3 regions of the Pseudomonas sp. BNK-30 genome follow, and region 2 is predicted to be linked to each of the others. Evidence: riboswitches for the same ligand, from Rfam matches in the RefSeq annotation. Region 2 holds a riboswitch; each other region holds the start of a gene.
The links. Region 2 has a riboswitch for cobalamin ahead of ACMGGN_RS12450 (ABC transporter substrate-binding protein). Riboswitches for the same ligand answer to the same signal wherever they lie in the genome.
Positions count from the first base shown of each region.

Region 1: it holds a riboswitch for cobalamin, as region 2 does, so the genes downstream of both, ACMGGN_RS08530 (CbtB domain-containing protein) here and ACMGGN_RS12450 (ABC transporter substrate-binding protein) in region 2, are expected to answer to the same signal.
Region 3: it holds a riboswitch for cobalamin, as region 2 does, so the genes downstream of both, cobO (cob(I)yrinic acid a,c-diamide adenosyltransferase) here and ACMGGN_RS12450 (ABC transporter substrate-binding protein) in region 2, are expected to answer to the same signal.

Region 1 covers NZ_CP179904.1:1,822,993-1,833,142, reverse strand. Annotated here, with positions in the region: gene cobW (cobalamin biosynthesis protein CobW) at 1-151, opposite strand, end outside; cobalamin riboswitch at 250-460, opposite strand; gene ACMGGN_RS08535 (hypothetical protein) at 516-830, opposite strand; cobalamin riboswitch at 1,506-1,731, shown strand; gene ACMGGN_RS08530 (CbtB domain-containing protein) at 1,840-2,025, shown strand; gene ACMGGN_RS08525 (CbtA family protein) at 2,035-2,745, shown strand; gene ACMGGN_RS08520 (cobalamin biosynthesis protein) at 2,763-3,155, shown strand; gene cobM (precorrin-4 C(11)-methyltransferase) at 3,188-3,940, shown strand; gene ACMGGN_RS08510 (DUF1272 domain-containing protein) at 4,007-4,249, shown strand; gene ACMGGN_RS08505 (response regulator transcription factor) at 4,476-5,090, shown strand; gene ACMGGN_RS08500 (transporter substrate-binding domain-containing protein) at 5,104-8,373, shown strand; partial or broken gene ACMGGN_RS08495 (methyl-accepting chemotaxis protein) at 8,354-8,785, opposite strand; partial or broken gene ACMGGN_RS08490 (PAS domain-containing protein) at 8,891-9,673, opposite strand; gene ACMGGN_RS08485 (LacI family DNA-binding transcriptional regulator) at 9,800-10,150, opposite strand, start outside.
Region 2 covers NZ_CP179904.1:2,645,316-2,655,465, forward strand. Annotated here, with positions in the region: gene ACMGGN_RS12410 (SDR family oxidoreductase) at 1-674, opposite strand, end outside; gene ACMGGN_RS12415 (DUF1330 domain-containing protein) at 775-1,068, opposite strand; gene ribBA (bifunctional 3,4-dihydroxy-2-butanone-4-phosphate synthase/GTP cyclohydrolase II) at 1,147-2,262, shown strand; gene ACMGGN_RS12425 (polyamine ABC transporter substrate-binding protein) at 2,552-3,577, shown strand; gene ACMGGN_RS12430 (ABC transporter permease) at 3,574-4,491, shown strand; gene ACMGGN_RS12435 (ABC transporter permease) at 4,498-5,307, shown strand; gene ACMGGN_RS12440 (ABC transporter ATP-binding protein) at 5,327-6,475, shown strand; gene ACMGGN_RS12445 (DUF1624 domain-containing protein) at 6,897-8,063, shown strand; cobalamin riboswitch at 8,092-8,290, shown strand; gene ACMGGN_RS12450 (ABC transporter substrate-binding protein) at 8,401-9,411, shown strand; gene ACMGGN_RS12455 (FecCD family ABC transporter permease) at 9,411-10,150, shown strand, end outside.
Region 3 covers NZ_CP179904.1:3,378,141-3,388,290, reverse strand. Annotated here, with positions in the region: gene purM (phosphoribosylformylglycinamidine cyclo-ligase) at 1-315, opposite strand, end outside; gene ACMGGN_RS15760 (DUF2066 domain-containing protein) at 635-1,708, shown strand; gene ACMGGN_RS15755 (AI-2E family transporter) at 1,721-2,794, shown strand; gene hda (DnaA regulatory inactivator Hda) at 2,927-3,634, shown strand; gene ACMGGN_RS15745 (C40 family peptidase) at 3,761-4,405, shown strand; gene ACMGGN_RS15740 (C40 family peptidase) at 4,542-5,075, shown strand; cobalamin riboswitch at 5,201-5,421, shown strand; gene cobO (cob(I)yrinic acid a,c-diamide adenosyltransferase) at 5,540-6,151, shown strand; gene ACMGGN_RS15730 (cobyrinate a,c-diamide synthase) at 6,148-7,443, shown strand; gene bluB (5,6-dimethylbenzimidazole synthase) at 7,440-8,090, shown strand; gene cbiB (adenosylcobinamide-phosphate synthase CbiB) at 8,087-8,995, shown strand; gene cobD (threonine-phosphate decarboxylase CobD) at 8,988-9,980, shown strand; gene ACMGGN_RS15710 (cobyric acid synthase) at 9,977-10,150, shown strand, end outside.

The DNA.
Region 1 (10,150 bases), 820 kb from region 2:
CACCATCGATGCCGAGTTCGCCGAACTCATTGACGATGACTGCGATGCGTCGGCCTTGTGCGTTGTCGAGCATGTGCCGGAGCAAGGTGGTTTTGCCCGAGCCGAGGAAGCCGGTGACGATGGTGACGGGGAGTTTGGCCAGTGTTTTCATGTCGCGTTGCCCTTGGCAGGATGGCGCGGGCATGCGGGACGAAAGCCGCGGCCAGGTCGGCCGGGCTCGTTCGCCACCGGATCACCCCGCCCGGTTGATAGTCGAAAACGTTGCGAGGCAGGTCTCCTGGCTTGCACCGTTGCGGCCCTTTCGATCACGGGGCTGGCGGGATGACGCCTTCCCGCGCTTGGGCGCAGTGGCTATGTCGATCCGTTACCGGTGCTTACAGTTGCGGGGGCAGCCGCGGCTTGTACCGCGTTCCCGTCTTAGCTTCGGCCTGGCCGAAGAACCTCGAAGCGGCAAGGCTACGCGGGGGGTGGCAGGTGGTCAACTGTTGGCGTGCACCACCCACGCCCCTCTCCAATTAACCCTGCTCTTGCTGTTGCTGTTGCTGTTGCTGTTGCTGTTGCTGTTGCTGTTGCTGTTGCTCTTGCTGTTGCTCTTGCTGTTGCTCTTGCTGTTGCTCTTGCTGTTGCTCTTGCTGTTGCTCTTGCTGTTGCTCTTGCTGTTGCTCTTGCTGTTGCTCTTGCTGTTGCTCTTGCTGTTGCTCTTGCTGTTGCTCTTGCTGTTGCTCTTGCTGTTGCTGTTGCTGTTGCTTTTCTAGCGCGCAAGTACAGGCACCACAGATCGCGACTTCAGGAGGCCGAGCGCAGGTCTTGCGAAGGGAGGTGACGGGCATGGATGCCCGTCAAGCGCTGCGGCCCATGGATGGGCCGTCAGCGCGGTCCTCCCGGGAGCAAGGCCGGAGCGAGGGAACCCCGGAGCGTAGCGTAGGGGCCGGATGATAGGAGCCAGCCTTTTTTGGTTACTTTTTGGGGCGTTTGCCAAAAAGTGACCCGCCGTAAGGGCGGAAAGGTGAGTGAGCGCCGCCACCGCAAATGGATATGCCCGCATGAATCAAAGCCCTCGCATGAGCTTCTGGCTTCTGGCTTCTGGCTTCTGGCTTCTGGCTTCTGGCTTTCAGCTAGCGTGAATATCTATTTGCCGTGGCGGCGCTCACTCACCTTTCCGCCCTTACGGCGGGTCCCTTTTTGTCTTGGCAAAAAGGAACCAAAAACCGCCTGCTCCCATCATCCGGCCCCTACGCTTCGCTCCGGGGTTCCCTCGCTCCGGCCTTGCTCCCGGGAGGACCGCGCTGACGGCCCATCCATGGGCCGCAGCGCTTGACGGGCATCCATGCCCGTCACCTCCCTTCGCAAGACCTGCGCTCGGCCTCCTGAAGTCGCAATCTGCGGTGCCTGTACTACCGCGCTCTGAAAAGCAAAAGCAAAAGCAAACAACGGCAACGGCAACGGCAACGGCAACGGCAAGCAAATCGTGACCTACGATTGACGCAAACCCTGCCCCGTGCTCTCCTTGCACCTTGCGTTCAGGTGCCCCCTCTGGGGGTGAAACGGGAAACCGGTGCGTCGCAGGCCCTCGATCAGGGCCGGACAATCCCGGTGCTGCCCCCGCAACGGTAAGCGAGCGAAGCGTCTAAACCACTGTGCCACATCGTACGGCATGGGAAGGTGACGCTTTACCAGGAGCCCTGCTCCTCCTCGCAAGCCCGGAGACCGGCCTGGCGTTCATCAACACCCCGCGGTGGGCGGGCGCTGTCGCATTTCCCTGGGCCATTCAAGCCCGGGGTTGCCGCGCTTGCCTGTTGCTCAATCGGCACAATGCCCTACAAAGCAGAGGAACGCGTCATGCCCGTCACCAGCGCCAAACACGGTATCGCCACCCCCGTCACCCTCAGCCAGCGCGTGGTCATCGCCGCCGCTGCCAGCCTGTTGGGCCTGTGCCTGATCTACTTTGCCGGCTTCTCACACATCGAAGCCGTGCACAACGCTGCCCACGACACCCGCCACAGCGCCGCGTTCCCTTGCCACTGAGACCGCCCCATGATCAAGCGCATTGCCCGCACCGCCGGGTTCAGCGGGCTGCTCGCAGCCTTGTTGTTGACCCTGCTGCAAAGCTTCTGGGTCGCACCGCTGATTCTTGAGGCGGAAACCTATGAATCGGCAGCCCCCACCACCGAGCACCACAGCCACGATATCCAGGCAACCGTTGGGCATGAACATGCTGCGGCGCACGAACACAGTGCCGATGCCTGGTCACCGGAGGACGGCTGGCAGCGCATCCTCGCCACCACCGGTGGCAACCTCGTCGTAGCCGTCGGCTTCGCCCTGATCCTTGCCGCGCTGTACAGCCTGCGTGAGCCCAACCGCGTCACCACCGGCGCATTATGGGGCTTGGCCGGGTTCGCCGTGTTCTGCCTGGCACCCACCTTGGGCCTGCCGCCAGAGCTGCCAGGCACCGCAGCCGCAGACCTCGGCCAGCGCCAGAACTGGTGGATTGGCACCGCCGCCGCCACCGCGCTGGGGCTTGCATTGCTGGTGTTCGCTCGTCATTGGCTGCTCAAGGCCCTCGGGGCAGTATTGCTGGTAGTGCCGCATTTGATCGGCGCTCCGCAACCCGAAGTCCATGAAAGCCTGGCCCCAGAAGCCCTGGAAACACAGTTCAAGATCGCTTCGTGGGCAACCAACGCTGCCTTCTGGCTGGCTCTGGGCCTACTCAGCGCCTGGCTGTACCGCCGTTCCAGCCAGGCTTGATGGCAAGCCACCACCCGCTGCCGGCGCTTTACGCCGGCTTTGGTTGCCGCCGGGGCTGCCCGGTTGAGGTCCTGGACGATCTGCTGCACCAGGCACTTCATGGCCACGGGCTGACGCTGTCGGCGTTGCGCGGCATCGCCAGCATCACGTCGAAAGCCGACGAACCTGGCCTGCGACAACTCGCCGAACGTCACAATTTGCCCCTGCTGGTGTTCGACGCCTCGCAACTACAGGCTTACGAGCCACAACTGAGCCATCGCTCTGCGGTGGCATTCGCCCACAGCGGTTGCTGGGGCGTCGCGGAGAGCGCAGCCCTGGCAATGGCCCATCATGAACGCGGCAACGCCACGCTTGTGGTGACGCGGCAAACGCTCGGCGCCGCTACCCTGGCCCTTGCCTGCGGCGGATAATTGCCCCACCCATTCACCTGCAAGGATTTTCCATGACGGTCTACTTCATCGGCGCCGGCCCCGGCGACCCGGAATTGATCACGGTCAAAGGGCAACGCCTGATCCGTCAGTGCCCAGTGATCATCTACGCCGGCTCCCTGGTGCCCGCGGCAGTGCTCGACGGGCACCAGGCCGAGACCGTGATAAACAGCGCGGAACTGCACCTGGAGCAAATCGTGGAGGCCATGCACGCGGCCCATGAAAAAGGCCAGGATGTCGCCCGTGTTCACAGTGGCGATCCCAGCTTGTACGGCGCAATCGGCGAGCAGATCCGCCATCTGCGCGAGCTGGGTATCGATTACCAGATCATTCCGGGTGTAACCGCTACCGCTGCCAGTGCCGCGTTGCTGGGCTGCGAGCTGACGCTGCCTGAGGTGGCGCAGACGGTCATTCTAACCCGCTACGGGGACAGCTCACCCATGCCAGCAGGCGAGCAACTGGGCGACCTGGCGCGTCATGGTTGCACCTTGGCGATCCACCTCGGCGTGAAACACCTGGCTCGAATCGTCGATGAGCTTGTCCCCCATTACGGCGCAGGCTGCCCGGTGGCCGTTGTTCACCGCGCCACTTGGCCCGATCAGGACTGGGCACGGGGCACCCTCGAGGATATCGTCGAGAAGGCAGCCGCGAAGGGTTTTCGTCGCACCGCGCTGATTCTCGTCGGGCACGTACTGGGCGATGCTCCGTTCGCCGAGTCAGCCCTGTACCGCGCCGGGCATGCGCACCTTTATCGCCGGGGCAGTTGAACATTGCCAAGCTGATACAGACCGTAGCAGACTCCAGGCTCCATCCCGCGGACCGGAGTCGCGCCCATGCTGGAACTACGCCCCAATTGCGAATGCTGCAATAGCGATCTGCCGGGCGACAGCCCTGACGCGCTGATCTGCTCGTTCGAATGCACATTCTGCAAAAGCTGTGCTGAAACCCACTTCAATGGCCGCTGCCCCAACTGCTCAGGTCAATTGGTCGCACGCCCCACCCGGGTTGGTACGGCCTTGAGCAACAACCCACCTGCCACTGAGCGCGTGCTCAAGCCCCACGCCCGCTGTGCTTGAACAACTTGCAGCCACAAGCATCGGCGAAAAAATACCCTGGCGATGCTTGTACTCAGACGATTTTGTAGGATTTTTCAACAAAGTCGTCCCCCTAACTCAACAGATCTATACTCGCCATTACCAAGGAACCGGAATGGACGTATCGTGCTGCGCTGCAGAAAGACCTTGCAGACGTATTCCTGATTAGCCTTAGGAAACGGACCACATTCCGACAGGAGTTAGCCTCATGACAACCGTGCTGATCGTTGACGATCACTCTACCGTTCGATTCGCGCTGCGCATGCTGCTTGAGCGCGAGCGCTTCAAAGTTGTGGGGGAAGTCGAGAACGGTAGCGAAGTGGCGCAGGTAGCACGCAACCTGCGACCCGACGTCGTGATCCTGGATATCGGGCTTCCTGGCCTCGACGGCATGGAAGTCATCAAGCGCCTGCAGCAACTCGAACAGGTCCCCAGGATCATGGTATTGACCGGACAGGCCACCGAGTTGTACGTCCGCCGTTGCCTGGATGCCGGTATAGGCGCATTTGTAACCAAAGATGAAGATCTCGATGCCGTCGTCTTTGCCATGAAAGCCTTGGTCAAGGGGTACTCGACCTTCCCGCAGATGTCGGTGAACAGCAACACTCTGGACAGCGAGCACGGGCGCCTGGGCAGCCTGTCAAATCGGGAGATGGAAGTGCTTCGGCGTCTGGCCCGTGGTGAAAACAACAAGAACATAGGCCATTGCATGAACCTCAGCGCCAAGACCATCAGCACCTACCGTGGCCGCATCATGGACAAGCTCAAGACTGAATCATTGGTAGAAATGGTTGATCTGGCCAAACGCAATAACGTCAATTAGGCGCGTGATCGGCATGAAGTGCGTACTGGTTGCGCTGTTGCTGGCCATTGGCATGGCTGGCTCCGCGCTCGCCGCACCGGCAGATGTCGAAACGCGGCGCTTGTTGGCACGTGCTGTCAGCACCGCTTCACCACTGCAACTCGATGCCCAGGACCGCCAATGGTTGCAGCAGCGCAAAGTTCTGTTGCTGGGCAGCTCGCGTCCCGATTATCCCCCGTTCGAGATCAACATCAGCCCGAGCGACTATGAGGGCCTGAGCGCAGACTATGCCGGGCTAATATCCGAACTTCTGGAGATACCGATAGAGGTCAGGCGCTTTCCCAGCCGCCATGCGGCGATCGCAGCCTTACGCGACGGCAAAATCGATTTGCTGGGCAGCTCCAACAGTTTCGAAGCGGCCGATGCCCAGCTGAACCTGAGCCAGCCCTACGCAGACGATTTGCCAGTCATCGTCACCCGCGAAGGGCGCACCCTGAAAAACAACACAGACCTCACAGACGTGCGCCTGGGCATGGTCGATCACTACCTGCCGAGCGAAACGGTCCGCTCGCTCTACCCCAAAGCACAGTTGAGCCTTCATCGCTCAACGCTGGCAGGGCTGGCAGCGGTGGAAATGGGAGAGGTGGACGCCTATCTGGGCGACGCTATCAGCACCGATTTTCTTATTGGCAAAAGTTACCAGGGTACGGTGAAGATCGACCATTTCTGCCGTGGGCCAGCGGGCACCTTTTCCTTCGCCCTGGCCAATGACAACCCGCGCCTGCGCCGCCTGATCGACATGGCCCTGGCAAGGATCACAGAAAGCGAGCGTTTGAACATCCTGCGCCGTTGGACAAGTGGCAACACCAGCCTGTTGCTCGAACGCCATCTGTCAGCACTTACCGCGGAAGAACAGACGTGGATAGACCAGAATCCTACTGTCAGTGTACTGATCGACGCCGCACTTGCGCCGCTGACCTTCAACGATGCCCAGCAGCAGCCCAGCGGGATTACCATCGACCTGCTCAAGCAGATAACCCTGCGCACCGGGCTGACATTCAAGCTCATCGAGCGTAACGCCGTGCAGACCATGATCGAACAAGTGGCACGCGGCGAGGCGCAGATGATCGGGGCCCTGGGTTATGGTGCGAAGCGCCAGACGCAACTGCGCTACACCCGCCCCTACCTCGTCAGCCCGAGGGTTCTGGTCACACGCAGCCAGACGCCCTGGCCGCCAAAGTCCAGGGGGCTGGAGGGCAAACGTATCGCCCTGCTGCGGGGCTCACCCCTGCGAGCAGAAGTGCAACGCCAGCACCCCAAGGCGGTAGTGGTAGAAGTGAACAATCCGCTAGGCTTGATGGAAGCAGTCGCCAACGGCAATGCTGACGTCGCCTACAGCAGTCATATAAACGCGAAGTACTACATCACTCATGTTTTCAAGGACCAGCTACGCATAGCCACAGTGCTCGGTGATGACCCGGCAACTGCCGCATTCGCCGTCGCCCCTGACCAGCCGCAGTTGCAGGCCATTCTCGACAAAGCCCTGTTGAGCATTCCTCCTGAAGAACTCGACCAACTGATCAATCGCTGGCGTATCAGCACCGTGGTCAGCGACAGCCCATGGCGCAACTACCGCACACTGGCATTGCAAGTGCTGGTGCTTTCTGCGCTGTTGCTGGCCGGCGTGGTGTTCTGGAACAGCTACCTGCGCAAACTGATAAACCAGCGTACCGAGGCGCAGCGCGCCTTGCAGGAACAATTGTCGCTGAGCCGCGGCCTGCTCGAACAGCTGCGCCAGGCCAAGGACGATGCTGAACGGGCCAGCCATACCAAAAGCACCTTTTTGGCGACCATGAGCCACGAGATCCGCACGCCCATGAATGCGGTGATCGGCCTGCTCGAACTGGCGCTGGAAGATAGCCGTAAGGGCCGTTGCGATACTCAGGTCCTGCAGACCGCGCATGATTCGGCCATTGGACTGTTGGGGCTGATTGGCGACATCCTCGATATTTCCCGGATCGAATCCGGCCACATGAGCCTGCAGCCAGAAGCCACCGACCTGGTCGAACTGGTCCGCACCACCCTGCGGGTCTTCGACGGCAATGCACGAGTCAAGGGCCTGCGCCTGCACTGCGAACTACCAGAAGGGCCCGTCTGGGTGTTGGCAGACGCCCTGAGGATCAAGCAAATCCTCTCCAACCTGCTGAGCAATGCAATCAAGTTCACCGATCGGGGCGAGGTTCACGCAACCTTGGCACTTGAGCCGACAACCGCCGGCAACAGCGTGCAAGTGCAGCTGAGCGTGCGCGACACCGGTATTGGCATTGATTTGACAGACCAGGCTCGTCTCTTCAGCGCTTTTGCCCAGGCTGATGGCCCACGGGCGCGACAGGGCGCAGGGCTGGGTCTGGTGATAAGCCGCACCCTTGCCAAACTGATGGGCGGCACCCTTAACCTGCAGAGCGTCGAAGGTGTAGGCACCAAGGTATCGGTCGAGCTGCAGCTGCCGACCTGCAAAGCCCCGATGCCTGCCGAGCACGCTGTACCCAGCCAAGGTAGTGAAAGCGGGCCCCTGAACATCCTGGTGGTGGATGATTACCCGGCCAACCTGCTGTTGCTGGAGAAACAGCTCAATACTTTGGGCCATCGAGTGACGTTGGCCGAAAATGGCCAAACGGCGCTGGCCCTCTGGCAGGCTGAAGAGTTTGACCTGGTCATCACCGACTGCAGCATGCCAGTGATGGACGGCCACCAACTGGCCCGCAGCATTCGTCTGCAGGAGCATGAATTGGCCAGGTCAGCCTGTACGATCATCGGGATCACCGCCAACGCCCAGGCCCAAGAACATGAGCGTTGCCTGGCCAGTGGCATGGACGACTGCCTGTTCAAACCTGTCGGCCTCAGCGCCCTCAAAGCCCATTTGCCGCAGAACCAAGCCACTCCTATTGCGCCGCAGCCAAAGGCCAGCGGCTTCAACCTCGACGAGTTGCGCCACCTGACCCAGGACGATGAACAGCTTGTCCGCCGCCTGCTTGAACAGCTTTCGCAAAGCGCCAGCGAAGACCTTGCGGCGCTACGCGGCCTGGGCAGTACACCGGACGGCGATGCGGTGCGCGCCGTCGCCCACCGTATAAAGGGCGGCGCCAAGATGCTCAAGGTGCGCGGCGTGGTCACGGATTGCGAAGCCATCGAACAGGCCCAGGCGCGGGGCGTGCCCACCGACGCCCTGCGCCTGCAACTGGAAACCAGCCTGCAGACCCTGCAGCGCGAACTCTCCGACGCCCTCAGTGCAATTGCAACGTAGAATTGATCTGGCTGATCGCGTCAACCACGTGGCGTGACCCCTGCTGGATCTCCATGATCACAGTCCCTGCCTCGTTAGCCAGGGCAACACCTCGCCCCGTGCGTGTCAGGCTCGATTGCATGCTGGCCACTGCCGTGAGCGAAAGATCATGGTTCTGCCGTACCACATCGACGATCTCCAGGGTCGCCTTGCTGGTGCGTGCGGCCAGGCTGCGCACCTCGTCGGCGACCACAGCGAAACCGCGCCCATGTTCACCAGCACGTGCCGCTTCGATCGCGGCATTCAAGGCCAGCAAGTTGGTCTGATCGGCGATGCCGCGAATGGTCAGGACAATCTGCCCGATCACGTCCGATTGTTTGCTGACGGCATCGATGCTGCGCGCCGCGTCATTGAGCTCCTGGGAAATCTGCTCGATGACTTGCACGGTTTGCTGTACCACTTCGGTGCCCTTCCGTGCGCATGCATCAGTCTGTACCGAACTGGCATGGGCCGCTTCAGCGGCGCTTTGCTGCGTACTGACCTGCGCGGTGATGTCGCTGGCGAACTTGACCACCTTGTATAGCCGGCCCTTGCTGTCGAAGATCGGATTGTATGAGGCCTCGAGGTATACCGTCTGGCCTTGCTTGTTGACCCGTTCGAAACGATGGGAGTGATACTCGCCACGGTTCAGCGAAGCCCAGAAATCGCGGTATGCAGACGACTCCCGCTCATGGGCCAGACAAAACAAGCCGTGGTGGCGGCCCACTACCTCTTCCAGGCGATAGCCCATGGTAGTCAGGAAATTCTCGTTAGCCTTGATCACCCGCCCCTGCGGCGTGAACTCGACCACCGCCATGGAGCGACCGATGGCCTTGAGCAGGCTTTCGCTCTCGTGCTCATCCTTGATCCGCTGACTGATATCGGAAGCCACCTTGATCACACTGATGACCTGCTGACGCTCATCGAGCACCGGCATGTAGCTGGCCTCCAGCCAGACTTCACGGCCGGCCTTGTCGATACGCTCGAACGTGCCGCTGATTGGCTTGCCCTCGCCCAACTCGCGCCACAACTGCTGATATTCGGCACTTTTGCTGTAGTCGGGGTCGCAGAACAATCGGTGGTGCTTGCCCCGCAACTCATCGACGCCATAGCCCATTGCCAGGCAGAACTGCGCATTGGCATCGAGAATGGTGCCGTCAGGGCCAAACTCGATCATCGCCATTGAGCGGCTGATCGCCGCGAGTTTTGCCTGGGTTTCTGCCAGAGCCTGGCGAGCGCGCTGAATCTCGAGCAAATCTGACTTGCGATGGAAATCGAACATGGCGCCGGGGTCCTTTATGCGCAGGGTTTTCTGAGCATAGATCGGCGCCGACAGCGTGCAAGCAAACTGCTATCACTTAGTGATTAGTGTATTCGTGCGGCCCATCCCCGCCCCATGCGTGCGGGCTCAGGAACTTTCTCGCACCATCAGCTCAAACCCCAGATCCTGCTGCTCGGTAGCCACTCGCTTGCCATCGAGCAACGCCAGCAGCGCCTGTGCCGCGCCCCGACCAACGGCGGCACGCGGTGTGCGAATGGAGGTCAGACGGGGAACCATATGCGCCGAAGCCGGCAGGTCATTGAACCCGACCATGGCTACTCTCCCTGGAACTTCGATACCTTGGCGCAAGGCCTGCAGCACAGCACCTTGGGCAAGGTCGTCGTTGCAGAAAAAAATGCCATCCACATCCGGTGCCTGCGCCAACAATTGGCTGAACAGTTCACTGCCCAGTGCAATGGACGAGGGTTGCGGCGACAG
Region 2 (10,150 bases):
GCCTCGGCCACTTCTTCCGGGCGGCCGCCGCGTCCCATGGGCAAGCCAGGCTCGAGCTTGGCGACACGGTCGGGGTCGCCGGACAGGGCGTGGAAGGCGGTATGAATGTAGCCTGGGCGCACGCCATTGACCCGCACCCCCTCACCTGCCACCTCCTTGGCCAAGCCGATGGTGAAGGTATCGAGGGCACCTTTGGAGGCGGCGTAGTCGACGTATTCGTTGGGTGAGCCCAGGCGCGCAGCGACCGATGACACATTGACGATGGCCCCGCCTTGGCCGCCGTGGCGGCGTGCCATGCGCAGCAATGCGTGCTTGGCGCAAAGCATCGGCCCGACCACATTGGTTTTCATCACCTTGAGCAGGCGGAACTCCGACATGCCTTCGACACGGCTTTGCTGGCCGATGGTGCCGGCGTTGTTCACCAGTGCGGTGACGGGGCCTAGCTCTTCATCGACGCGATGAAACAGCTGGATCACCTCGTCCTCGACACTGGCGTCTGCACGCACACAGATGGCCTGGGCGCCGAGTGCGCGCACCTGGGCAAGAATGCCTTGCGCGGCCTGGTCATCGGCGTGGTAGTTGATGCAGATGCGGTAACCCTCGCGGGCGGCCTGCATGGCGGTGGCGGCGCCGATGCCACGGCTGGCGCCGGTGATGACAATGACTTTCTCCATGGCCCTGCCAAATCGCTTGGAAAGATAGCGTCGACAATAGGGGAAAAGCCAGCCGCTGGGAATGACCCAGCACAACAGGTCAGGCGATATCAGCCCGAGCTCAGGGCTCGAACCCTTCCACGATGATCACCTCTGCCTTGGCCACCCCTTGGCGATGGCTGCACGCTTGCTGATACAACTCGGATCGATAGCAGGCCAGCGCCTGCTCGTAGGTCTGGAACTCGATCACCACACTGCGCTGGGGGGTTGGCCGCCCTTCCAGCGCCTCGCTGCGCCCGCCCCGGGCGAGGAACCGCCCGCCGAATGCGGCAAAGGCGGCGGGCGCACGTTGGGTGTACTGCTGATACTGCTCCGGGTCGGTCACGTCCACGTGGGCAATCCAATACGCTTTCATCCGCTACTCTCCTGTTGCAAAACTATTTGTGTATGATGGTATACCATAATAATCACCCATTCACAGTGAGCGTGCAGCATGGCTTTCAACACGATCGAAGAACTCCTCGAGGACTACCGCCAAGGCAAGATGGTGCTGCTGGTTGACGACGAGGATCGGGAGAACGAAGGCGACCTGCTGATCGCCGCCGAGCGCTGCGACGCTCAGGCCATCAACTTCATGGCCCGCGAAGCGCGGGGCCTGATCTGCCTGACACTGACCGACGAGCATTGTCAGCGCTTGGGGCTTGAGCAGATGGTACCGGCCAACGGCAGTGCGTTCAGCACCGCCTTCACCGTATCGATCGAGGCCGCTACGGGGGTTACCACGGGTATTTCTGCGGCCGACCGGGCACGCACGGTGGCTGCAGCCATGGCCGCCGATGCCCGCCCGGAGGATCTGGTGCAGCCCGGCCACATCTTCCCGCTACGCGCCCGCGAAGGCGGTGTGCTGAACCGCGCCGGCCATACCGAAGCGGGTTGCGACCTGGCACGCCTGGCCGGTTTTGCCCCGGCGTCGGTGATCGTGGAGGTGCTCAACGACGACGGCACCATGGCCCGTCGACCGGACCTGGAAGTGTTCGCCGCCCGGCATGGCATCAAGATCGGCACCATCGCCGACCTGATCCACTACCGCCTGAGCACCGAGCAGACCATCAAGCGCATTGGTGAACGCGAACTGCCGACCGTGCACGGCACCTTCCGCCTGGTGACCTATGAAGACCGTATCGAAGGCGGTGTGCACATGGCCATGGTGATGGGCGATATCCACCGCGAACAGCCGACCCTGGTGCGCGTGCACGTAATCGACCCGCTGCGCGACCTGGTCGGTGCCGAATATGCCGGGCCGGCCAACTGGACCTTGTGGGCTGCGCTGCAGAAGGTCGCTGAGGAAGGTGCCGGGGTGGTGGTGATCCTGGCCAACCATGAATCGTCGCAGGCGCTGCTTGAGCGCATACCGCAACTGACCCAGCCGTTGCGCCCCTACCAGCGTGGGCAATCGAAGGTGTACTCGGAAGTCGGCACCGGCGCGCAGATTCTCCAGGACCTGGGCGTTGGCAAGCTGTGCCACCTGGGCCCACCGCTCAAGTATGCGGGCTTGGCCGGGTATGAGCTGGAAGTGGTGCAGAGCATACCTTTCGAGCCCCAGGGCTGAAAGCTGCAAGTTAAAGCGGATCTGCGGCGCAACGCGATCTGCTTTGACCTGAAGCTCGCAGCTTGAGGCTTGCAGCTTCGAGGCGAGAAAGAGTGATGGCCGGTAGCCTCCCGCTCTTGCCAAAATCTTGGAATACCATAATATGATATCCCGTAGACCTTGAAATCACAGGCCGCCACCTACACTCACCAAACGGCCACCGACACATTGTTTTAGCTGCTCCCCGAATACTGTTGGCGGGCGCACTACCAGCCCGCCTCGAATAACAAAAAGCAACGAGGGCGTAACCATGCTGTTGAGCAAACGTGTAACCGCAGTGCTGTCCGCCAGCCTGCTGACCCTGGCATGTCAGGCCACCCAGGCCGCCGACAGCCTCAACTTCGTCAGCTGGGGCGGTACCACCCAGGACGCCCAGAAAGAAGCATGGGCCGTACCTTTCAGCAAATCGACCAACATCAAAGTGGTGCAGGACGGCCCGACCGACTACGGCAAGCTCAAGGCCATGGTCGAGAGCGGCAACGTGCAGTGGGACGTGGTCGACGTGGAAGCCGACTTTGCCCTGCGTGCCGCCAGTGAAGGCCTGCTCGAACCCCTCGATTTCAACACCATCGCGCGCGACAAGATCGACCCACGCTTCGTCTCCGACCATGGCGTCGGTTCGTTCTTCTTCTCGTTCGTGCTCGGCTACAACGAAGGCAAGCTCGGCGCCAACAAGCCGGTGGACTGGACCGCGCTGTTCGACACCAAGACCTACCCCGGCAAACGCGCCCTGTACAAGTGGCCGAGCCCCGGCGTACTGGAACTGGCCCTGCTGGCCGACGGCGTGCCAGCCGACAAGCTCTACCCGCTGGACCTGGACCGCGCCTTCAAGAAACTCGACACCATCAAGAAAGACATCGTCTGGTGGGGCGGTGGTGCCCAGTCGCAGCAGCTGCTGGCCTCCGGTGAAGCCTCGCTCGGCCAGTTCTGGAACGGCCGCGTCTACGCCCTGCAGCAAGATGGAGCGCCGGTGGGCGTGAGCTGGAAGCAGAACCTGGTCATGGCCGATTTCCTGGTCATCCCCAAGGGCGCCAAGAACAAGGACGCGGCCATGAAGTTCCTGGCCCAGGCCAGCAGCGCCGAAGGCCAGGCCGAGTTCGCCAACAAGACCGCCTACGCGCCGGTGAACCTGGACAGCGTGGCCAAACTCGACAAAGACCTCGCGCAGAACCTGCCGACCGCCTACGCCCAGGACCAGGTCACCCTGGACTTCGCCTACTGGGCCAAGAACGGCCAGGCCATCGCCGCGCGCTGGAATGAGTGGTTGGTGAAATGAAAGTCGCCATCAATGCCCTGCAAAACGCGCAAGGTGCCCCCACGGGCACCGGCGCTCCGGGGACGGCCCCGCGCCGCGTGAGCCTCGGCCAGCGCTGGAAAGGCAGCCGCAACCTGTTGCCCGCCCTGCTGTTCCTTGGCCTGTTCTTCTTCGCCCCGCTGATCGGCCTGTTGCTGCGCGGCGTGCTGGAGCCGGTGCCGGGGCTGGGCAACTACGAGCAGCTGTTCGCCAACTCGGCGTATGCGCGGGTACTGTTCAACACCTTTTCGGTGGCCGGCGTCGTCACCCTGATCAGCGTGTTGCTGGGCTTCCCGCTGGCCTGGGCAATCACCCTGGTGCCCAACGGCTGGGGCCGCTGGTTGCTGAACATCGTGCTGTTGTCGATGTGGACCAGCCTGCTGGCGCGTACCTATTCGTGGCTGGTGCTGCTGCAGGGCTCGGGGGTGATCAACAAGGCGTTGATGGCGCTGGGCATCATCGATGCCCCGCTGGAAATGGTGCACAACCTGACCGGCGTGGTGATCGGCATGAGCTACATCATGATCCCGTTCATCGTGCTGCCGCTGCAGGCGACCATGCACGCCATCGACCCGATGGTCCTGCAGGCCGGCTCCATCTGCGGCGCAAGCCCCTGGACCAACTTCTGGAAGGTGTTCCTGCCACTGTGCCGCTCGGGGCTGTTCTCCGGTGCGCTGATGGTGTTCGTCATGTCGCTGGGCTACTACGTCACCCCGGCACTGCTTGGTGGCGCGCAAAACATGATGCTGCCCGAATTCATCATCCAGCAGGTGCAATCGTTCCTTAACTGGGGCATGGCCAGCGCCGCCGCCGCACTGCTGGTGGTCATCACCCTGGTGCTCTTCTACCTGTACCTGAAGCTGCAACCGGAATCACCGGTCGGCAACGCGAGGTAAACCGCCATGCTTCTGTCTCCCAATGCCATGGGGCGCCCGCTGCGCACGGGCCTGTACCTGACCACCGGCGTGATTGCTGCGTTCCTGCTGCTGCCGGTAGTGTTCATCATCCTGCTGTCGTTCGGCTCATCGCAGTGGCTGGTCTTCCCGCCACCAGGCTGGACCTTCAAGTGGTATGCGCAGTTCTTCGCCAACCCGGAGTGGATGGACGCCGCCCTGGCCAGCTTCAAGGTCGCCGTGCTGACCACCATCGCCGCCGTGCTGCTGGGCCTGCCTACTGCATTCGCCCTGGTGCGTGGCCGCTTCCCCGGCCGCGAAATGCTCTACGGGCTGTTCACCATGCCGATGATCGTGCCGCTGGTGATCATTGCCGTGGCGGTGTATGCACTGTTTCTGAAGCTCGGCTATACCGGCACGCTGTTCGCCTTCGTGGTCAGCCACGTGATCGTCGCCCTGCCCTTCACCATCATTTCGATCATCAACTCGCTCAAGCTGTTCGACCAGTCGATCGAGGATGCCGCGGTGATCTGCGGCGCCTCACGCCTGCAAGCGATCTTCAAGGTGACCTTCCCGGCCATTCGCCCGGGGATGATCGCCGGCGGCCTGTTTGCCTTCCTGGTCTCGTGGGACGAGGTGGTACTGAGCGTGATGATGGCCAGCCCCGACCTGCAAACCTTGCCCGTGAAGATGTGGACCACCCTGCGCCAGGACCTGAGCCCGGTGATCGCCGTCGCCTCGACGCTGCTGATCGGCCTGTCGCTGATGGTCATGGTCATTGCCGCCGCCTTGCGCCGGCGCACCGAAACGAACGCCTGAGCGCCCGGAGAAAACAACAATGAGTGCAGTGATCAAAGACAACGCGCACAACAAGACCCTGGTCAGCCTGCGCGGCCTGAACAAGCATTACGGTGACTTCACCGCCGTGGATAATCTCGACCTGGAAATCCAGGACGGCGAGTTTCTCACCTTCCTCGGCTCCAGCGGCTCGGGCAAGTCCACCACCCTGTCGATGCTGGCCGGGTTCGAGACGCCCAGCAGCGGCGAGATTCTGGTCGAGGGCCAGTCGCTGGTGAATGTGCCACCGCACAAGCGCGACATCGGCATGGTGTTCCAGCGTTACTCGCTGTTCCCGCACCTGAATGTGCGTGACAACATCGCCTTCCCCTTGGCCATCCGCAAGCTCGGCGCGGCAGAAACCAAGAAGCGGGTCGACGCCATGCTCAAGCTGGTACAACTGGAGGCGTTCGCCCATCGCAAACCCTCGCAGATGTCGGGCGGCCAGCAACAGCGTGTGGCGATTGCCCGCGCCCTGGTGTACGAACCACGCATCCTGCTGATGGACGAGCCACTCGGCGCGCTGGACAAGAAACTGCGCGAAGACCTGCAGGATGAACTGCGCCAGTTGCACCGCCGGCTGGGCATCACCATCGTCTACGTCACCCACGACCAGGAAGAAGCCATGCGCCTGTCCCAGCGCATCGCCATCTTCAGCCACGGCAAGATCGTCGGCCTGGGCACCGGCTATGACCTCTACCAGAACCCGCCCAACGCCTTTGTCGCCTCGTTCCTGGGCAACTCCAACTTCCTGCGCATCACGGCCAGCAGCAACGGTGCCGGCAGTTTCGAAGGCCAGCCAGTAGCGATCCGCCTGACGCCTGGCCTGGCGGCGGGCCAGGATGCGCTGATCATGGTACGCCCGGAAAAGGCCCTGGCACTCACCGCCGACCAGGCTGCACGCGAGCCGTTGCCCGCGGGCTGGAACGAAGTGCTTGCCAAGGTCGGCGAGGTGCTGTTCCTCGGCGAAAGCCAGACCTGCCATGTAATGACCCCGGGCGGTACTGAACTGACCGTGAAAGCACTGTCGGCTGCGGGTATGTCCATGCAGCCCGGAGACACCGTGAAGGTCCGCTGGGCGGTTGCAGATGCCTGCATCTACACCGAATGGGCGCAAAGCGACCTGAGCAAGTCGGCCGGCGCGCACTGAGCATCAGCAGCAGGTAAATGATTGACGCGCATCCCGCCCAATAGTCATACGCGCGCCAGTTTCAGGCATCCTGCGCCGCCGCGCGCGGGGTGAAACGGGAGCCGGTGCGTCGGGGGCCACGACAAGTCCGGCGCTGCCCTCTCAAGCCCGTGGTGTTTGTACCTGGAGGCGACTGCGTGCCGCAGTCGCACTTGGCGACGGTGGCTTACAGCTTCAGATTTGAGCTGACTGTATCGGCCTCATCGCCGGCAAGCCGGCCACACAGGGACCCCGCTGCTCTCGAGCTCAGCGCAAACCCAGTAGGAGCTGGCTTGCCGGCGATGACGGCTGAACCGCCACTGCAAAAACCACTACCCGGCACAAATGAAATAGTTATAAGATAACGTTTCATTTGACATCCATTCCTGCCTGCGACCCCTCCATGACAAGTGCCGCCGCCACCCCCACTCAGCTCACCCAACGCCTGCAGAGCATCGATGCCCTGCGCGGCCTGGTGATCCTGTTCATGCTGCTCGACCACGTCCGCGAGACATTTTTCCTGCACCGCCAAGTCAGCGACCCGATGAGCATCGACGCCACCGACCCGTCCCTGTTCTTCAGCCGCACCCTGGCCCACCTATGTGCACCAGTGTTCGTACTGCTCACTGGCCTGTCAGCGTGGCTGTACGGCGAGAAGTATCAGGGCCGCAGCGATGTCTCGGCGTTCCTGTTCAAGCGCGGCCTGTTCCTGGTAGTGCTGGAGTTCACCCTGGTGAATTTCGCCTGGACCTTCCAGCTGCCGCCCAGTGTCATCTACCTGCAGGTGATCTGGGCCATCGGGGTCAGCATGATCGCCCTGTCGCTGCTGGTATGGCTGCCGCGCCCGGCGCTGGTTGTGCTGGGCGCAGTGATCATCGCCGGGCACAACCTGCTCGACAGCCTGCACTTTGGCGCTGAGTCGGCGATGCATGTGCCGTGGGCGATCCTGCATGACCGTGGCTGGCTGGAGCTCTCTGAAAGCCTGCGCCTGCGCACCTCCTACCCGGTACTGCCGTGGATCGGCGTCATTGCCTTGGGCTATGGCCTGGGCCCTTGGTTCGCCCGTGGCAGCGATGCCGGCCAGCGTCAGTACCGCCTGCTGCTGGCAGGGGTCATCGCCCTGCTCGGCTTCATGGCGCTGCGCATGCTCAATGGCTACGGCGAAGCGCCGTGGAGCGGCTACCCGACGCTTACCCAGACCGTGATGAGTTTCTTCAACATCACCAAATACCCGCCTTCGTTGTTGTTCCTGGCCCTGACCCTGGGCTGCGGCCTGCTGTTGCTGCGCGCCTTTGAGCGCGCAGGGCAAGCCCGCTGGATCGGTGCCCTGGCGGTGTTTGGCGCGGCACCGATGTTCTTCTATCTGCTGCACCTGTACGTGTTGAAACTGATGTACCTGGCCAGCGTCGCCCTGTTCGGCCGCAATCACGGCGACTACTTCGGTTTTGACGGCATTGGCGCGGTGTGGCTGGGTGCTGTGCTGCTGGCCATGGCGCTGTACCTGCCGGTGCGCTGGTTCGCCAGGCTCAAGGCGCGCCGACGCGACATCACCTGGCTCAAGTACTTCTGATTTAGCGTTTTCACCGGCTGCCTGATGGTCTACCATGCGGGCCGCCGGTTTCCACCACGGAAATAATAGGGAATCCCAGGCCGCCCAGGCGCGCCAAACGGAACTGCCCCCGCAACTGTAGGTGCCGAGCCCGCTCCATCGATGCCACTGGATCAGCCGATCCGGGAAGGCCGGAGCCGGGTGATGACGCACCAGTCAGGAGACCTGCCGGCTTACATTCACCAACCGGCGGGGTGTCCGGGATTGGCCATCAGAGTTGCCCCTGTCGCCTGCAGGGGCGCGGCGATGCCTGTCCGTGCGTTCCTTCCGTGAACTGTCCGATAGGAGATCGCCCCGCATGCTGTCCCGTTTCGCCACCCTGCTCGCCGGCTTGAGCCTCACCGGCGCTGCCCAGGCCGCCGCCACGCACTACCCGCTGACCGTGGACAACTGCGGCATGCCGCAGACCTTCACCCACGCCCCCGAGCGCGCAGTCACCATCGGCCAGGCCGGCACCGAAATCCTCTACGCGCTGGGGTTGGGCGACAAACTGGCCGGCACATCGCTGTGGTTCAACAACGTCTTGCCCGAATACAAGGCGCAGAACGACAAGGTGCCGCGCCTGGCCGACAACGACCCGAGCTTCGAAGCAGTGGTGGGCAAGCGACCAGAGTTGGTGGCGGTGCAGTTCGAGTGGATGGTCGGCGCCCAGGGCGTGGTCGCGACCCGTGAGCAGTTCAACGAACTGAAGGTCCCCACCTATCTGCTGCCCTCAGACTGCGAAGGCAAGGACAACCTGGTGGGGGCCGATGGCACGCGACTACAGGCGTTTCAGGTCCAGAGCATCTACAAGAGCGTCAGCCAGCTGGCGGAAATCTTCGACGTCCAGGACCGCGGCGCGGCACTGAACAGCGACCTCAAGGCGCGCCTGGACAGCGCCAGGCAACAACTGGCCGGCAAAGACCTGAGCCAGACTTCGGCACTGTTCTGGTTCTCCAGCGCCGACCTCGACATCGACCCCTACGTTGCGGGCCGCCAGGGCGTGGCGGACTTCATGCTGCGCACCCTGGGTGTACGCAACGTGGTCGAGTCCACCGAAGAGTGGCCCACGGTGGGCTGGGAAACCATCGCCAAGGCCAACCCTACGTGGCTGATCATCGCCCGCATGGATCGCCGCCGCTTTCCGGCCGACGACTACCAGAAGAAGCTCGAATTCCTGCGCAGCGACCCGGTAACCCAGCACATGGATGCCGTGAAGAACAACCGCATCATCATCCTCGACGCCGATGCCATGCAGGCCGGTATCCGCCTGTTCCGGGGCCTGCAGACCCTGTCGGCAGCCTTCGCCAGCGGTAAAGCGGCGCCGTGATGAACCGTAAGCTGCCCTGCTGCGCCCTGGCCCTGGTTGCCCTGCTCGGCGCGCTGCTTGCCGGCACCGCCATTGGCGAGACCACCGTGTCACCCAGCGTGGTGTACCAGGTACTGGCCAACCACCTGTGGCAGGCCGGTTACCCGGTCGACCCGATCGACGCCGGTATCGTCTGGAACTACCGCCTGACCCGCACGCTGGTCGCCGCAGCCTGTGGCGCAGGGCTGGCGACCTGTGGGGTGATCCTGCAGGCGCTGCTGCGCAACCCGCTGGCCGAACCCTATTTGCTGGGCCTGTCGGCCGGGGCTTCGACCGGCGCCGTGCTGGTAGGCCTGCTGGGCCTGGGCAGTGTTGCCCTGAGCATGTCGGGCGGCGCCTTTGTCGGCGCCGTCGCGGCCTTCGCCCTGGTCCTGGTGCTGGCCCGCGCAGCCGGCCCGAGCAGCAACAACGCCCAAGTGATCCTGGCAGGGATTGCCGGCTCGCAACTGTTCAACGCCCTGACGGCGTTTCTGATCACCAAATCGGCCACGGCCGAACAGGCTCGCGGCATCCTGTTCTGGCTGCTGGGCAACCTCAGTGGCGTGCGCTGGCCGTCAGTATGGCTGGCGCTGCCGGTGGCGCTGTTCGGGCTGGTGGTGTGCCTGTGGCACCGGCGCACACTGGACGCTTTCACCTTCGGTACCGATTCGGCGGCGTCGCTGGGCATTGCAGTGCGGCGCAGCCAGTTGCTGCTGATCAG
Region 3 (10,150 bases), 730 kb from region 2:
GAAGAACAGCGGCTCGGCGCCGCAGACCACCAGGTCGTTGACGCACATGGCGACCAGGTCCTGGCCGATGCTGTCGTGCTTGTTCAGGTTCAGCGCCAGGCGCAGCTTGGTGCCGACGCCGTCGGTGCCGGAGACCAGCACCGGCTGCTTGTAGCCGGCCGGGATCTCGCAGAGGGCGCCGAAGCCACCCAGGCCACCCATGACTTCAGGGCGTGCGGTGCGTTTTGCCACGCCCTTGATGCGTTCGACCAGTGCTTCGCCGGCGTCGATGTCTACACCGGCGTCCTTGTAGCTCAGGGAGGGTTGCTTGCTCATTGATCCAGGCCTTTAAGGGGGAGGGATTCGTAAAAACGACCGTGACGGCCAAGGCCGGCTGGGGAGCGGCGGCTGCCTGAAACGTCAGAGGTCTGTGAAGGCGCGCGATTTTATCAGGGTTGCCGTGCAGCGGCCATCCTCAGGCCGACGGGCAGGGCAGTAAATTGCTGAAAAAGGCTCGCGGGTGGTTGATGCAGTTCCTTCTGTATAAGCTGCAAGCAGTGAGCCCCAAGCCGCAAGCGAAAGCGTTGGGGTTCTGACTGCTTTTTCTTACAGCTTGAAGCTTGCAGCTTGAAGCTCGACTGGACAGGAATCCTCAATGCGTCTTCTCAATTATCTGTCAGCCGGCTGCCTTGCCTTGGTCAGTATTGCCGCCCAGGCCGAAAACGTTGCCGGGCTCTATCAGGTGCGCGAACCGCTCGAAGGGCAGGGCGCTGAAGCCCGCGCCGCAGCCACCACCAAGGCACTCGATACATTGGTGCTGCGCCTGACCGGCGACCCCAAGGCGCCGCAAAAACCGGCGCTGGCCGAACTGCGCAAGGACCCGCAACAGGTCATCAACCAGGTCGGTACCGAGGCCGGCCCGCCTGAGTCGGTGATGGTCGAGTTCGACCCGGGCAGCACCGAGCGGGCCTTGCGCAAGGCCGGGCTGGCGCTGTGGGGCAGCAACCGGCCGTCGATCCTCGGCTGGTGGCTCAACGACAGTGTCGAGGGCAGCAGCCTGGTTGGCGATGGCCAGACCAGCGCCCAGTCCCTGCGCCGTGCCGCCCAGCACCGCGGCCTGCCATTGCGCCTGCCGCTGGCCGACCTGCAGGAACAACTGGTGGCCAACGCCAAGCAGCTCGAAGGCAGCGATCCGGCGCCACTGCGCGAAGCTTCCGAGCGTTATGGCGCCGACGCCCTGTTGGCAGTGCACGCGCTTGAAACCGATGGCAAGTGGCAGGGCAAATGGCAGTTGTGGCTGGGCGACAAGCGCGAGCAAGGTAGCGCCGAAGGCGCTGACCAGGCCGCATTGGCCGATGCCGTGATGCTCGCCGTCAGCAACCGCCTGGCGCCACGTTACGTGACCCGGCCAGGTGCCAGCAGCCAGTTGCAAGTGCAGGTGCAAGGCGCGAACCTGCAGCGTTACGCTGAGCTGAACCGCGTTCTCGAACCTTACGGCCCGCGCCTGCAAATGGCCGACGGCAAGACGTTGACCTACGGCGTCACTGCCAACGCTGAGCAGTTGCGCGCGCAGCTGGGCCTGGCCAAGTTGCAGGAGGTCCCGGCTGAGCAGGCGCCTCCCGTCCCGTCCCCGGCAACGCCTGCACCCGCAACCGAGGCTGCGGCAGGGCAGCCTGCAACGGCTGCCGTAGCCCCCAAACCGTTCGACGGCCTGCGTTTTCGCTGGTAAGGAAGAGCGACCATGACTGATATGCGCCGTTGGATCTGGCTGGGCGCAGCCCTGCTGATTGCCCTGCTTCTTTATGGCCTGCACAACATCCTCTCACCCTTTTTGGTGGGTATCCTGCTGGCTTATCTGGCCGACCCGCTGGTCGACCGCCTGGAGCGCATGGGGCTGTCGCGGACCTGGGGCGTGGTGGTGGTATTCAGCCTGTTTACCTTGATCCTGCTGGTTCTGCTGCTCATCCTGATCCCGATGCTGGCCAAACAGCTGGTGCGCCTGTACGAACTGACGCCGCAGATGCTCGACTGGTTGCAACATGTGGCGCTGCCCTGGGTACAGAGCCGCCTGGGCCTGGCCGACGGGTTCTGGAAGTTCGACAAGATCAAGGCCGCCGTCAGTGAACACATGGGCCAGACCACCGACATCGTCGGCATGCTGCTGTCCCAGGCCACTGCGTCGAGCCTGGCGCTGCTGGCCTGGCTGGCCAACTTCGTGCTGATCCCGGTGGTGGGCTTCTATCTGTTGCGCGACTGGGACCTGATGATGGCCAAGTTGCGCAGCCTGCTGCCGCGCCAGCGCGAGGCGCAGGTGGTCGGGCTGGCCGCAGAATGCCATGAGGTGCTGGGGGCGTTCGTGCGTGGCCAGTTGATGGTCATGCTGGCGCTCGGCGTGATCTATTCCGCCGGGCTGATGCTGGTGGGGCTGGAGCTGGGGCTGCTGATCGGCATGCTGGCCGGCCTGGCGGCCATCGTGCCCTACATGGGCTTTATCATTGGCATCGGTGCGGCGCTGGTGGCCGGGCTGTTCCAGTTTGGCGGCGATCTGTACCCGATGCTGGGTATCGTTGCAGTGTTCATGGTCGGCCAGGCGCTGGAAGGCATGGTGCTGACACCGTTGCTGGTGGGTGACCGTATCGGCCTGCATCCGGTGGCGGTGATCTTCGCCATCCTGGCCGGGGGCGAACTGTTCGGCTTTACCGGCGTGCTGCTGGCCTTGCCGGTGGCGGCAGTGGTCATGGTGCTGCTGCGCCATGTGCATGACCTGTACAAGGAATCGGACATGTACGCGGGGGAGGTCGACCCTGATCTATAAGCCAGACTGCCTTGCAACTCGTTGATTTTGCTTGTGCTACGTGCCTTCGCGATTGTGCCCCCCGCATTGCGGGTATAGACTTTGCACACCGATCACCCTAGGCCCCCTGTGGTCCCCCGACCGCCCGCGAGCATGAAACCACCGATCCAGTTGCCCCTGGGTGTGCGCCTGCGCGATGACGCCACCTTCATCAACTACTATCCGGGCGCCAATGCAGCGGCATTGGGCTACGTCGAGCGGCTGTGCGAAGCCGACGCCGGCTGGACCGAGAGCCTCATCTACCTGTGGGGCAAGCAGGGTGTCGGCCGTAGCCATCTGTTGCAGGCTGCCACACACCGCTTCCAGCAGCGTGGCGAAGCCGCTGTGTACCTGCCGCTGGCGCAGTTGCTCGACCGGGGCATCGGGTTGCTCGATTACCTGGCGCAGTACGAGCTGGTGTGCATCGACGACTTGCATGTGATTGCCGGCAAGGCGGAGTGGGAAGAGGCGATGTTCCATCTGTTCAACCGCCTGCGCGACAGCGGCCGGCGCCTGCTGCTGGCGGCCTCGGCCTCGCCGCGCGAACTGCCGATCAAGCTGCCCGACCTCAAGTCCCGCCTGACCCTGGCGCTGGTATTCCAGATGCGCGGCCTGTCTGATGAAGACAAGCTGCGCGCCCTGCAATTGCGCGCCTCGCGCCGTGGCCTGCACCTGACCGACGAAGTCGGCCATTTCATCCTTACCCGTGGTACGCGCAGCATGAGTGCGCTGTTCGACCTGCTCGAGCGGCTCGATCAGGCTTCTTTGCAGGCGCAGCGCAAGCTGACCATCCCGTTCCTGAAAGAAACGCTCGGCTGGTAAGCCCGTAAATACGCGGCTTTGAGCGGCAAAACGAAAAAGTCACATCTTTTTCGATAAAATTTGCAAATGGCCCTGATAGAAGGCATAGTTTCCCCCTTCTAAAGGACTACAGACACGGTCGTGCCCATGCTCAAGCGCTTCGCACCCCTCGTGCCCCTCGCACTCGTGACCCTGCTGATTGGCTGCGCGGCCCAAGGCCCTGTTTCCCAGCCCCAGGATCACACCCCGGTCGCCTCCCAGTCGGCGCCCGAGGCCAAGGCTTCGGTATCGTCCGTATTCGGCGAGCAGCAAGAGCTGGCCACTGAAGATGACCTTCAGGCGTTCTCCAGCAACAGCAAGCCTTATCAGTTGCCAGTATTGGCCGACAGCATCCTGGAGCGCGGCATGTCCCTGATCGGTACCCGTTACCGCTTCGGTGGGACCTCGCAGGCGTCCGGTTTCGATTGCAGCGGTTTCATCGGCTATCTGTTCCGCGAAGAGGCCGGCATGAACCTGCCGCGCTCGACCCGCGAAATGATCAAGGTCGATGCGCCCAAAGTTGCCCGCAACAAGCTCAAGCCAGGTGATCTGCTGTTCTTCAGCACCAATGGCCGTGGCCGTGTCAGCCATGCCGGCATCTACTTGGGCGACAACCAGTTCATTCATTCCAGCAGCCGCCGCAGCGGTGGTGTGCGCATCGACAACCTCGGTGATCGCTACTGGAGCAAGACCTTCATCGAAGCCAAGCGCGCCTTGGCCATGGCGCCAGCGAGCAATATCGCACGCAACTGATATCAAAATGATGTACCCTGCCGCGGCGACGAAGCTTGAAAAGCTCGTCGCCGTGCGCATTTACAGAATGCGTCTAATCTAAATTCTCAACACTTTTCGGTTGCAGCCCAGCGATCTCAGACAGGATGTTCTGGCCATGGTGATGATGGCGCGCTTCGCATTCCTTTCCCTGGTGGCATTGCTTGCCGCCTGCTCCGGCCGTGCCCCGGCACCGGCGCCTGTGGTACAGCCACAGGTCCCGTACAGCCAACCCATAGCGTCCCCGGTTGCCAACGACGTGCTGATCCGCGCAATCGGCCTGGTGGGTACGCCGTATCGTTGGGGCGGCAACACTCCCGACTCCGGTTTCGATTGCAGTGGCTTGATCAACTACGTCTACCGGGACGCGGCGGGCATCAGCCTGCCTCGCTCCACGCGAGAAATGATCGTCATGCGTGCGCCGACCGTAGACGTTCACTCACTGCAATCGGGCGACCTGGTGTTCTTCGCGACCAGCGGTGGCTCGCAGGTGAGCCACGCCGGCATCTACGTGGGCGAAGGGCGGTTCGTGCATGCTCCGTCCACCGGTGGCACCGTGCGCCTGGACTACCTGTCCAACAGCTACTGGTCCAAAGCCTACCTGCAGGCAAAACGGGTGATTACCCAGGGGCACCTGGCACAGAACCCCTGATGGCGAAGCCGGCCACTCGCAAGGTGGCCGATGCGCGCCGCGCGGGCCGCGCTCCCTATCAAGAGCGCCTGAACCCTCAAGCGAAATCCCCGCCCTTCGATTGACGCTCCCGGTGCAACACTCTAACCTTCGCGCGTGTTTCAGGTGCCCTGCCAGCTCGTCTGGGCAGGGTGAAACTGGGAAGCCGGTGTGCGCCTGCAAGGTGCGAGTCCGGCGCTGCCCCCGCAACGGTAGGTGAGTCAAAAGCCGCGCACGGCCACTGGATACCAGTATCCGGGAAGGCGCGCAGGCCCGGGCCAACGCCCGCTCACGAGCCCGGAGACCGGCCTGTCACTGCCAACGGCATCACGGAGGGTGATGCGCGGTGCACCGTGGCATCTGGCCACGGCTCCTGCGCGTTCTCCGTCTGCCCGCCTATCGACCTGTCGCCGTATTTTGCGGGGCGACAGCCTGCGGAGACCCCCATGAGCGAAACCACCGAACGCGACGAACGTCATCTGGCGCGTATGCAGCGCAAGAAGGCGATCATCGACGAGCGCATCGCCAATTCCCCTAACGAGTGCGGCCTGCTGCTGGTGCTGACCGGCAATGGCAAGGGCAAGAGCAGCTCGGCGTTCGGCATGCTCGCACGCGCCCTGGGCCATGGCATGCAGTGTGGTGTGGTGCAGTTCATCAAGGGCCGCAACAGCACCGGCGAGGAGCTGTTCTTCCGGCGCTTCCCCGAGCAGGTGCGCTACCACGTGATGGGCGAAGGCTTTACCTGGGAAACCCAGGACCGCCAGCGCGACATTGCCGCCGCTGAGGCAGCCTGGGCGGTTTCGCGCCAGCTGCTGCAGGACCCGAGCATCCAGTTCGTGGTGCTCGACGAGCTGAACATCGCCCTCAAGCACGGCTACCTTGACCTCGATCAGGTGCTTGGCGATATCCAGGCGCGCCCCCCCATGCAGCATGTGATCGTCACCGGCCGCGCGGCCAAGCCCGAAATGGTCGAGCTGGCCGACACCGTCACCGAGATGGGTATGCTCAAGCATGCCTTCCAGGCCGGTATCCGCGCGCAGAAGGGCGTCGAACTGTGAGTCAGACGCGCCACTGCCCAGCCGTTCTGATCGCAGCACCGGCATCTGGCCAGGGCAAGACCACCGTGACTGCGGCCCTGGCCCGCCTGCACCGCAACCTGGGGCGCAAGGTCCGTGTGTTCAAATGCGGGCCTGATTTTCTCGACCCGATGATCCTTGAGCGTGCCAGTGGGGCGCCGGTGTACCAGCTCGACCTGTGGATGATCGGTGCGCAGGAAAGCCGGCGCCTGCTGTGGGAAGCGGCGGGTGAGGCCGACCTCATCCTGATCGAGGGCGTCATGGGCCTGTTCGACGGCACCCCATCCAGTGCCGACCTGGCGCGCCACTTCGGCGTGCCGGTTCTTGCCGTGATCGATGGTACGGCCATGGCCCAGACCTTTGGCGCACTGGCCCTGGGGCTGGCGCGCTACCAGGCCGACCTGCCGTTCGCTGGCGTGCTCGCCAACCGTGTCGGCAGCCTGCGCCACGCGCAGTTGCTCGAAGGTAGCCTGACCGAAGGCCTGCGCTGGTACGGCGGGCTGTCGCGCGAGCGCGGTATCGAGCTGCCCAGCCGCCACCTGGGGTTGGTTCAGGCCAGCGAGCTGAATGACCTGGATGCGCGCCTGGACGCTGCCGCCCAAGCACTGGGCAGCAGCTGCGATGCCGCATTGCCGCCGCCGGTGGCATTCGCCGCACCGGACGTACCGACGTGCAGCGCCACGCTGGCGGGTGTGCGCATTGGCATTGCCCGGGACGAAGCGTTTGCCTTCACCTACGGCGCCAACCTCGACCTGCTGCGCAACCTGGGCGCACAGCTGGCGTTCTTCTCGCCGCTGCACGACCGCGAGCTGCCCGCCGTGGACAGCCTGTACCTGCCGGGCGGCTACCCTGAGCTGCATCACCATGCGCTGGCCGCCAACGCACCGATGTGCGCCGCGATCCGTGCGCACCACGGCGCAGGCAAGCCGTTGCTGGCCGAGTGCGGTGGCATGCTTTACCTGCTCGATGCCCTGACCGATGTGGCCGGCGAGCGTGCCGCATTGCTTGGCCTGCTGCCCGGCGAGGCGACCATGCAGAAACGCCTGGCGGCGCTGGCCCTGCAGGCTGTGGAACTGCCCGAAGGCACCCTGCGCGGCCACACCTACCACCACTCGCTGACCAGCACCGAACTGCAGCCCATCGCCCGCGGCCAGAGCCCCAACGGCGGGCGCGGCAACGAGGCGGTCTATCGCCTTGGTCGGCTCACGGCATCCTATGTGCACTTCTATTTTCCCTCCAACCCTGAGGCGGCGGCGGCGCTGTTGCGGCCATGAGCGAGCACGCCTTCAGTGATGCCGAACGCGCGGCCGTCTACCGGGCAATCGGCGAGCGCCGCGACATGCGCCACTTCGCCGGCGGCAGCGTTGCGCCTGAAGTGCTCGGCCGCCTGCTCGCTGCCGCGCACCAGGCCCCCAGCGTTGGCCTGATGCAGCCTTGGCGTTTCATTCGCATCACCCAGGGTGAGCTGCGCGGGCGTATCCAGGCGCTGGTGGAGCAGGAGCGGGTGCGCACGGCCCACGCCTTGGGCGAGCGCACCGACGCATTCATGAAGCTCAAGGTAGAAGGCATCAACGACTGCGCCGAAGTGTGGGTGGCGGCGTTGATGGACAACCGCGAGCCACACATTTTCGGCCGGCGGACTTTGCCGGAAATGGACCTCGCCTCGCTCGCCTGCGCCATTCAGAACCTGTGGCTGGCGGCCCGCGTCGAAGGGCTGGGGCTGGGCTGGGTCTCGCTGTTCGACCCACAGGCACTGGCCGCGCTGCTGGGGATGCCAGCCGGCGCCAAACCGGTGGCGGTGCTGTGCCTGGGGCCTGTCACCGAATTCTATCCGGCACCCATGCTGGTGATGGAAAACTGGGCCGAAGAACGGCCCTTGAGCGACATGTTGTATGAAAACCAATGGGGGGAGCGCCCATGAGCGTCGCCTTGCTGACCGTGGCCGGCGTGGCCCTGGATGCGTTGTTCGGCGAGCCGCAGCGGCGCCATCCGCTGGTGGCCTTCGGTAACCTGGCGTCGAGCCTGGAGCAGCGCCTGAATGCCGGCGGGCGCGGTTGGCGCAGCCACGGCGTGAGTGCCTGGTTCCTGGCAGTGGTGCCCTTGACCCTGGTGGCGCTGATCCTCTCCTGGCTGCCCGGCATTGGCTGGCTGGTTGACGTGCTGGCGCTGTATTGCGCGCTGGGCCTGCGCAGCCTTGGCGAGCATGTGCTGCCGGTGGCCAGTGCCTTGCGCCAGGGTGATCTGGAGGAGGCCAGGCGCCGCGTCGGTTACCTGGTCAGCCGCGAGACCCGCGAACTCGATGAGCCGGCCGTGGCCAGGGCCGCAACCGAATCGGTGCTGGAGAACGGCAGCGATGCAGTGTTCGCCGCGCTGTTCTGGTTCATCGTGGCCGGTGCGCCGGGCGTGGTCCTGTACCGCTTGAGCAATACGCTGGATGCCATGTGGGGCTACCGCAATGAACGTTTTGAACGCTTCGGGTGGTGCGCGGCGCGCATCGACGATGTACTCAACTATATTCCCGCAAGGCTGGTGGCATTGACCTACGCCTTGCTCGGCAAGACCCGCCTGGCCCTGGCCTGCTGGCGCAAGCAGGGCCCGTTGTGGGACAGCCCCAACGCCGGGCCGGTGATGGCGGCCGGTGCCGGTGCGCTGGGTGTCGAACTCGGTGGCCCGGCGGTGTATCACGGCGAGCTGCACGAGCGCCCGCGCCTGGGCGAAGGGCCGATGGCCGATGCCGGTGCCATCGAGCGCGGCTGGGCCCTGGTACAGCGTGGCGTGTGGTTGTGGTTGCTGGTGATCTGCGTGGGAGCCTACTGCAATGCTTGAACATGGCGGCCGACTGCTCAGGGCAGTACGGCAATACGGGATTGCACGGGAGGCCTGGCTCGACCTGTCCAGCGGTATTGCGCCGTGGGCTTATCCTGTGCCGGCGATCCCGGCGCACGCCTGGGCGCGACTGCCCGAGACCGAAGACGGCCTCGAAGAGGCGGCCCGCCAGTATTACGGTGTTGGCCAGTTGCTGCCGGTAGCGGGCTCGCAAGCAGCGATCCAGGCCCTGCCGCATCTGCGCCCGAGCGGTCGCGTGGGGGTGCTGTCGCCGTGTTATGCCGAGCATCCGCAGGCCTGGCAACGGGCCGGGCATCAGCTGATCGAGCTGGATGAAAGCCAGGTCGAGGCGTATCTGGACAGCCTCGATGTGCTGGTGCTGGTCAACCCGAACAACCCGACCGGTCATCGCGTGCCCCCCAACCGCCTGCTTGCATGGCATGCCCGCTTGGCCGAGCGTGGCGGCTGGTTGGTGGTCGATGAAGCCTTCATGGACAACACGCCCGAGCACAGCGTGGTCGGTTGTGCCGACCGCCCCGGGCTGATTGTGCTGCGCTCGTTCGGCAAGTTCTTCGGCCTGGCCGGTGTGCGGCTGGGCTGCGTGGCGGCCGAACTGCCGTTGTTGCAGCGCCTGGCCGAGCTGCTTGGCCCATGGACCGTCAGCGGCCCGACCCGGGTGCTGGCCCAGGCGTGTTTCGCCGACCTGGTAGCCCACCCGCTGCAGATCGAGCGCTGTGCCCACGCCAGCCAACGGCTTGCCACGCTGCTGAAAAGCACCGGCCTTGCGCCCGCGGGTGGTTGCGACCTGTTCCAGTACGTACGCTGCGAGCGCGCAGCGCACCTGCATGACTTTCTCGCCCGCCGCGGCATCCTGGTGCGCCTGTTCGAACAGCCGCCTGCCGTGCGCCTGGGCCTGCCCGCCAGCGCCGCTGAAGAGCAGCGCCTGGCCCAGGCCCTGGCCGATTATCAGAAGGAAACGGCATGACCACCCTCATGGTGCAAGGCACCACCTCCGACGCCGGCAAGAGCACGCTGGTTACCGCCCTGTGCCGTTGGCTGCTGCGCCAGGGGGTGGCCGTGGTGCCGTTCAAACCGCAGAACATGGCCCTCAACAGCGCGGTGACTGCCGATGGCGGTGAGATCGGTCGCGCCCAG